Regions from separate parts of the Fictibacillus sp. Mic-4 genome, predicted to be linked through region 2. Evidence: riboswitches for the same ligand, from Rfam matches in the RefSeq annotation. Region 2 holds a riboswitch; the other holds the start of a gene.
What was found. Region 2 has a riboswitch for S-adenosylmethionine ahead of mmuP (S-methylmethionine permease). Riboswitches for the same ligand answer to the same signal wherever they lie in the genome.
Positions count from the first base shown of each region.

Region 1: another riboswitch for S-adenosylmethionine. It lies ahead of WD019_RS05270 (methionine biosynthesis PLP-dependent protein); the one in region 2 lies ahead of mmuP (S-methylmethionine permease).

Region 1 is NZ_JBBHZM010000004.1:96,377-100,780, forward strand. Features, by position in the region: gene metC (cystathionine beta-lyase) at 1-985, opposite strand, end outside; gene WD019_RS05270 (methionine biosynthesis PLP-dependent protein) at 982-2,094, opposite strand; SAM riboswitch class I at 2,178-2,302, opposite strand; gene WD019_RS05275 (rhodanese-related sulfurtransferase) at 2,463-3,365, shown strand; SAM riboswitch class I at 3,471-3,578, shown strand; gene WD019_RS05280 (homoserine dehydrogenase) at 3,652-4,404, shown strand, end outside.
Region 2 is NZ_JBBHZM010000027.1:23,601-28,004, reverse strand. Features, by position in the region: gene WD019_RS15900 (TauD/TfdA dioxygenase family protein) at 1-84, shown strand, start outside; gene mmuM (homocysteine S-methyltransferase) at 414-1,373, opposite strand; gene mmuP (S-methylmethionine permease) at 1,357-2,757, opposite strand; SAM riboswitch class I at 2,841-2,946, opposite strand; gene WD019_RS15885 (hypothetical protein) at 3,035-3,406, opposite strand; gene WD019_RS15880 (acyl-CoA thioesterase) at 3,432-3,947, opposite strand; gene WD019_RS15875 (LysR family transcriptional regulator) at 4,146-4,404, opposite strand, start outside.

The sequences.
Region 1 (4,404 bases), on a different contig from region 2:
AACTAACAGCGAATACCGGCAATTGAAGTTGTTCTAAAAATGAACGGAGATCAACTTCGTTCCCTAGCTCAAAAGAGAGGACGGCGCCCGGACTATTCGCCTGGCTGCTTTGAATTTCATATCCCGGGTGGGAAGAAAGTCCCGGATAATAAACGTGTTTAATCAATGAATGCTCCTGTAAAAAATTTGCGATCTGCTTTGCTGATTTTACCGATTGTTCCAGCCGTACATGGAGAGTTTTTAGCCCTCTAAGAATAAGCCAGGCATCTTGAACGCCAAGGATGGCGCCAAACGAATTTTGCAAAAAGCCGAGTCTATTCCCGAGTTCTTCATCATTTGTTACTGCAAGACCGGCAACGACGTCGCTATGTCCTGACAAAAATTTTGTCGCGCTATGCAAAACGACATCCGCGCCAAGTGAAAGTGGTTTTTGCAAAGCAGGAGTCAAAAACGTATTATCAACAAAGGTAAATGCCCCGATGTTTTTTGCCAGGGAAGACAGAGCCCGAATATCTGCAACCTTTAAGAGCGGATTGGATGGTGTTTCAATATAAATAAGCTTTGTATTTGGACGAATCGCTTGTCTTACCGCATTGATATCCGTCATGTCAACAAAAGTGTGATCAATTCCGAATCGCGAGAGAACTTCCGTGACCATTCGGAATGTTCCGCCATAGACGTCATCCGGCAATATGGCATGATCTCCTTGTGATAATAGAAGAAAGGCCGTTGAGATGGCGGCCATTCCTGAAGAAAAAGCGAACCCTCTTGTACCTTCTTCCAATTGAGCGATTGTCTCTTCCAACGCTTCACGTGTTGGGTTTAAAGAACGGGCGTAGTCGTATTTGCCGAAATGGTCAACATCCGATTGATGAAAGGTCGATGCATGTTGAATAGGAACACTTACCGCACCTGTTGCCGGATCATATTTATTGGAATTATGGAGCAACCGGGTTTGAAAGGTATAGTCTAGACTATCGCTCATTGTAATACCCCCTGACTTACTTTGCTTAAACTGTGTGCAAGATCTTTAATTAAATCATTTACATCTTCAATACCTACAGAGAAGCGCAACAGTCTGTTGCATACGCCAGTTTTTATCCGAATTTCTTCAGGAATATCGGCATGTGTCTGTGTCGCAGGATACGTAATAAAGCTTTCCGTACCTCCTAAACTTTCAGCAAATGTGATCAGTTTCAATTCTCGCAAAAACGGGTCGACCCAGGACTCGTTCACCAAACGGAATGAAAGCATTCCGCCTTTTCCGGGATAAAGAACATCAGTAACCGCTTCGTGATTCGCTAAAAACTGGACAATCGTTTTCGCGTTTTTTTCATGCTGTTTCATGCGCAATGCCAATGTTTTCATGCCTCTCATGAGAAGCCATGAATCGAACGGACCGAGAACGGCTCCGGATGCATTATGATGCTTAGCGAGCAATTCACTTAACTCTTTTCCTTTCGAAATGATTAAACCCGCTAGTACATCATTGTGCCCTCCCAGATATTTCGTTGCACTATGAATGACGATATCCGCTCCATCTTTAATCGGTTGCTGGAGAAGCGGTGTGTAAAAGGTGTTGTCAACTATGAGCAGTATTTGGTGTCTCTTCGTTATTTCCGCAACTTTTCGAATATCGGCCTGTTCCATTAATGGATTCGTTGGTGTTTCAAGAAAAACCGCTTTCGTATTTTCTGAGATAGCTGCCTCGATTTCGTCACAACAGGAAGTATCGACATAAATACAATTTAATCCCCATTTACGGAATCCTTCTTCAAATAAACGGTACGTGCCCCCGTATAAATCTTTAGAAACGATGAATTCGTCACCAGATTGAAAGAGTGCGAGCACGGTAAGGATTGCACCCATTCCTGAACTGCAAGCAAAGCCTGCGTCCCCGCCTTCAAGGTCGGCGATCGTTTTTTCAAGAAGACAACGTGTAGGGTTGCCCGTGCGTGAATAATCATAGCCTGTTGATAGGCCGATCCCATCGTGGCGGTAAGCGGTAGAAAAATAGACTGGAGGATTTACAGTTCCAGTAGCGTTTTCACTTCGGTTTCCAATTTGTGCGAGTTTTGTTTCGATTTTATACATTTCCCCATCTCCTCTAAAGTAGTAACGAAAAATAAAAAAAGCCTTCTATAAGAAGAAGACTTTAAAACCGATAACAGTCGTTCTTCTTATCTTCCAAGTCCATAAGAGCTGAACTTGTTGGAATTAGCACCTTTTCAAGCGTTTTGCCGGCGGCTTGAAGGTTGCTGAGGTGTCATCGGGCCAGTCCCTCTACCTCTCTTGATAAGAAATGAGTTGTTTTCATTTAATTTTCTTAACTTTACAACAGATGATTTGAGATTGCAACAAATTTTTTTCCATTTTCAAACGTTTCCTCATTTGAACACTTTCTTTTTTGATGTTTTTTGTTATGATAGGGAAGGATATTTTAGCAGGTGGTGGAATGAAACATGAATTTTAGAGTATTGCTATATTATAAATATGTACCAATTGATGATCCTCAAAGCTTTGCGGAAGAACATTTGAATTACTGTAAAGAATTAGGATTAAAAGGACGCATTCTTGTGGCGAGCGAAGGGCTGAACGGAACGGTTTCAGGGACGGTGGAGCAAACCGATCACTATATGGCTGACCTCCGAAAAGACCCGCGCTTTTCTGATATCGTTTTTAAAATCGAAGAGGCTGACCAGCATGCCTTTAAAAAGATGAAAGTGAAAGTGAAAAAAGAGATTGTGAATTTAAGCCTTGAAGAAGACATTAACCCGAATGAACTGACGGGAAAACATTTATCACCTAAAGAGTTTTATGAAGCGATGCAGCAAGAAGATGTCGTCATTTTAGATGCGAGAAATACGTACGAGTACGATCTCGGCCATTTTCGCGGAGCGATTCGTCCGGATATTGAAACTTTCCGTGACCTGCCGAAATGGGTTCGGGAAAACTTCGAGCAATTTAAAGATAAAAAAGTTTTAACGTATTGTACTGGCGGCATTCGCTGTGAAAAGTTTTCCGGCTTTTTAATCAAAGAAGGATTTAAGGATGTTTCCCAGTTAGAAGGGGGCATTATCACTTACGGATATGATCCAGAGGTGAAAGGAGCCCTTTGGGATGGAAAATGTTATGTTTTTGATGAAAGAATCTCCGTTCCTGTTAACCGCACGGGTGAAGAAAGGATAGTCGGGAAATGCTACCATTGTGGAAGGCCCGAAGAACGTTATGTCAAGTGCGGAAATCCTGAATGCAATAAACATTTGCTTATGTGCGAAGAATGCGAGCGTGAGCATAAACGCTCTTGCAGCAAAGAATGCGCCGAACATAAGTGGAATCGTTATGTAAAAGAACATGCCATTTAAAAAAAGATTTTTACTAAAAATCTGAAAAAGGCATTGACTTTTTCAAATTCTCCGTGTTACATTATTAACTAATTTAAGATGCTAGTAAAAATAACATATATTGGACTCTTATCCAGAGAGGCTGAGGGACTGGCCCGATGACGCCCGGCAACCTTCAAACAATGTTTGAAAAGGTGCTAATACCTGCAGGAAAATTTTCCTGATTGATAAGAGGAGGCGAGCGAAAACCCCTCTTCTTATGAAGAGGGGTTTTTTTATACCTTGATACTTATCTGGAGGGATAAAAATGAATGAAAAAAACGGAGAAAATAAGGGAATTGAAAAACAAATCATTAAAGTGGCGCTTCTGGGATTAGGAACGGTAGGATATGGGGTATTTACAGGGCTTGTTGAGAAAAAAGGTCATTTTAGCTCTTTATTAGGGAAAGCAGTTGAAATTACCGGGATCCTCATTCAAGATCCAACTAAGAATAGGGAACTGCCGAAAGATGTTTTTGTAACGACAAATTTTCAGGAACTCCTTCAAAAAGACAAGCCGGATGTTGTTGTTGAAGCCATCGGGGGAAAGGAACCGGCATTTACTTTTATCAGACAATCTCTTGAGTCAGGGTGTCATGTCATATCGGCGAACAAAGACTTAATTGCTCGCTCTGGAAAAGAACTTTTGCAAATCGCTCAGTCAAATGATGTCCGCTTTGTGTATGAAGCAAGTGTCGGCGGTGGAATTCCTGTTTTGCGAACGATTAAAGAGTTGCTCCAGGTTAATCGAATCGAGAGGGTTGAAGCGATTCTTAATGGAACGACGAATTTTATTTTAAGCTATATGAGAAATCATCGTTCATCTTTTTATGAAGCACTGGAAATTGCCAGGCAACAAGGATACGCTGAAGCGGATCCAACGAATGATATTGAAGGAATCGACGCTTTTTATAAAGCGATGGTGTTATGTGATTGGGTGTTTGGCGAGCAACCAGATTGGGATCATGTGCAGGTAAAAGGAATTAAAGATGTCCAAACGGAAGAGCTGCTGCTTGCTGAA
Region 2 (4,404 bases):
CATTATGCAGTCGCAGATTATTATCCAAACGTGAGAATAGGGGAACGAGTGGCCATCGTTGGTAAACGGCCGATTGGTGTGTAAAGAAGATTTTTCGGAACGATACGGTCCTTTTGGAAGATTCTTCCGTAAGTAGTGATTACCATTTTAAAGCATTTGTTAATTATATCGATCCGCTGCCGGAATCCCATTTTTTAAATGATACGAGGCTGAATACTGTTTTCAACGTGGCGAAGCTGATTGTTAAGATGATTACAAAAATACAATAGGCTATAGATTCTAACAAAATAGTCGAAGCCCCCGCATTCAGAATGACTCTGAATATGGAGGCTTCATTGTTATGCGAAATTAATGAAAAGCACTTGTTACAAAAGCCACAGCGATAATCACCAGAGAGCAATGAAGCGTCCATTTTAAGGCATAACGCTAGAATTCCGCCATTTCTTTGAAAGCTCCCTGATATGGCGAGGAGTTGTTCTACAGCATCCTCCTATTATCTTGGCCCCCGCATGGTACCATTCTTCAGATTTTATTTCGAATTCGTTGCAAGATTCTTGCCCATGCCATGTCTTTGTTTCCGGATTGTAGGTTTCCCCGGAGTTCGGATAAACGATTATCGGCTTATTTGTGTTTGCGCTCAATTCTTTGATGGCTCCAGTTACAACTGCCGCTGGCGCGCAATTCACGCCAATTGCGATAACTTGCTTGCTATTGTCAAACACCCGCGCACATTCCGCAAGCGCAGTCCCATCGCTTATCTCCTTCTCATTTTTCAAAGAAAAAGAAAGCCAGGCATACGCGTCTGGAAAATCCCGCAATAAAGCATCTAAAACGTTTGCTTCTTGAAAGGAAGGGATCGTTTCAAATGCTAATAAATCGGCACCCGCTTCAATCAACGCAGACATTCTTGGACGGTGAAATTCCGCCAATGTTTCGTCTTCCACGCCATAATCGCCTACATACTCTGAACCATCCGCAAGATAAGCCCCATAAGGTCCAACGGATGCGGCAACTAACGGCTTCGGCCTGTTGCTTTGTGCATGTTCCTCCCAAAAATCGTCTCTTGCTTTTTGAGCGAGCCACACTGTTTGCTTAATCAACTCCATAGCGTCTTTCTCTTGAATCCCCCGCCCGGAAAAACCATCAATCGTCGCCTGGTAGCTTGCCGTGATGGCACAGTCTGCCCCGGCGCGGAAATAGTCAGAATGAACTTGATAGATCAATTCTGGATTTTCAAGCAATACACGCGCAGACCATAGGGGGTCGTCCAAATTGCATCCATGTGACTCCAGTTCTGTGGCTAAAGCTCCATCAAGGATCATCATTCGATATTGAGATATGATAGCATCAATCGGGTTAATTTTGTTCGGCATAATCCGCGCCCCTTTTCTTTAAAGATTGTGTAAGATAATAGCTTCCATAGCAAAACAATATAAATGGAATGCCGCAATACAACGCAATTCGTTGGGTAGGGTCGAAGGCGATCCCAATGCATGAGGCAAGGCATAGGATAAAAGAAGCGATGGGCACGAGCGGATATAGCGGCGCTCGATAGGCCAAATCCTTTACGGACTTCCCTTCTTTAATATATTGCCTGCGAAATAGAAACTGTGAAGCACTGATGCTCATCCAAACTGCAACCACTGCCAAACCCGAAATGGAGACAAGCACGATGTACACAGTATCTGGTGCAACAATGCTTGACAATAAAGCCAAAGCCCCGCCTAACATGCTGAAAATGACCGCATTGATAGGAACGCCTCGTTTTGTCAATTTTGCGAAAAATGGAGATATCGTGTTCTTGTTTGCCAGTGACCAAAGCATTCTGGAGGAGGCGTAAAGGCCCGAGTTTGCAGCGGATAAAATGGCAGTCAGTATGACAAAGTTCATAATGTCCCCTGAATAAGGCACGCCAATTCGTTCAAGGACCGTGACAAAAGGGCTCTTGGCCACTCCTGCATCGGAAACAGGCAATAATGCGGATAATACAACGATTGTCCCTACAAAAAAGATGATCAATCTCCACAAGGTCGTGCGTATCGCCTTCGGTATCGTTTTTTCTGGATTTGCTGTTTCACCAGCTGCAATCCCTATCAATTCCGTTCCAGAAAAAGCGAAATTAACTGCGAGCATTGTCATGATCAGGCTAAAAGCGCCATGAGGAAATAGACCTGCTTGATTAAAATTAGAAAAGAGCGGGGCCGATTCTGAATGGGCCATTGGAAGAAGGCCGGCCATCGCCGCCCCCCCTAAAACGATAAATATTACAATGGCCACTACTTTGACCGATGCGAACCAGAATTCAGATTCAGCAAAAAATTTAACCGTGAGCACATTCAATACAAAGATTAAAATGGCAAAAAATGCGCTCCATACCCAGACATTGATGAAAGGAAACCATCTTTGCATAAGCAATCCAGCAGCGGTGAATTCTGAACCTAAGGCGACGGTCCAGGTTAGCCAATAGAGCCAGGCCACTGTATATCCTGTTCCCGGCCCAATGTATTTGGCGGCATAGCTATGAAATGCACCCGTTTCGGGCATATGAACAGAAAGCTCCCCTAAACATAGCATGACTAGATAGACGACCAGCGCACCAATCAAGTAGGAAAGAATCGTGCCAAACGGTCCAGCTTGCTGAATCGTGTAGCCCGAACTTAAAAACAATCCAGTTCCAATTACCCCGCCCAGTGAAAGCATAACTAAGTGGCGCGTTTTCATTTTTCTTTGAAATTCTTGTTGCCTATTTTTGTCCATTCCTGCTCTCCTTACGTTTCTATCCAGAAAAAACAAAAACGCACCCTGCTAAGAGTGCGCTGCTGACAAATAAAAAACGTATGCTCTTATCTATCAGGATCATCACCCGCTGGAATTAGCACAGTGTCTAAAAGCAGACCTGTTGCTGAGGTTTCATAAGGCCAGTCCCTCCACCTCTCTGGATAAGAAATATTTTTTATAACCTTATCAATTGATGCAAAGATTGTCAAGATTCTATAAAACTATTTTTTATGAGTATTATTCGTTCCCTCGTCTATTAATGGATGACAGTTGGACCAACCAATGCCGCTGGTTCCTCCCCTAATGCCAGCTTGCTAATATTTGCGTAACTAATTTGTTTATACGAGTCGAGCAATTGTTTTAATTCCGAGAATCTCTCATCTGTCTTTAACTTTTCGATTTCCTGGCGATAGATCGACAACACATAATCATCCTGGCACCTCGGCTGAAATTTGCCCGGCTCTTCATCCATTAATAAAGACCCCATAAATTGGTATCCAAACTGTAATTGGCGAGTCAGACGAATAACATTTAAAAATTTCTTATGAATGGATGGCTTTGTTGCATTTAATTTCTCAATCGCCAATTGTGCATTTTTCAATTCATCGTAACTTGATGCGATCAGCATGCTCAATCTCTCCTTTTAATTCGTATTAATCCCATGGTTTTTTTAGTGAAAGTTTGGACACAAGCTCTTTATTTTGCTGTCTTTTCAACTTGCGAATCCGCTCGCGTTCTTTCCCCGTTTCGTACAGATATTTTTCTTCCTCCGTTTCCGGAATAACAGGTGCTACCGGTAGCGGCCTTTTATTTTGATCGAGGGGAACAAACGTTAAAAATGCTGTCGCTGCAATTCTCCGTTCCCCGGTTTCAAGATCTTCTGCAATCACCTTGCAGAAAATCTCCATTGACTTTTTGCCTGTATAGCTGACAAATGATTCAATGCAAACCGAATCGCTCACCCGGATCGGTTCAAGGAAATTAACAGAGTCTGTCGATGCCGTGACACATTCCTTCACCCGTGAATGCCTGCGGGCGGAAAGCGTTGCACATGCATCCATCTTTTTCATTAAGACTCCGCCAAATAATGTATGGTAGTTGTTCAAATCATTGGTAAGTACCTGGTCGGTTTGAACAACGCGTGTTTCCTTCACTTTTTTTGCTTCCATCATGATCACCTTTTATATAAAATGCATTTGCCATTGCATCTGCATTAAAATTTTCACAAGTGAATTATAAGGTAACTTGATTGGAATAATACAATGCCAATCCCACATGCCTTTCATAACAAAACCGCATGTAAGCGCTCTTTATCCAAAACAAAATCAAAAGGCCTTCCCTTAAAAGGGAAAGCCTTCTATCGTACATCAATCTGGATAGGGATTTGCTGCCTGAAGCTTTACTTTTGCAAATCGAATAAACTCCTTCTCCACCTGGGATAAATTTGCGTCTTTTCTCCAAATCATGGCCAGATTCCATTCGATTGCCGGATGGGTAACGGTCACCGTTTGAAACGCATCCTCCAGTTCCAAACATGTGCTTTCTGGCAGCAAAGTGATGCCAATATTATAAGCAACCATATCTTGAATAAATTCTAATTGAGAGGTTTCCGAAATGATTTTCGGT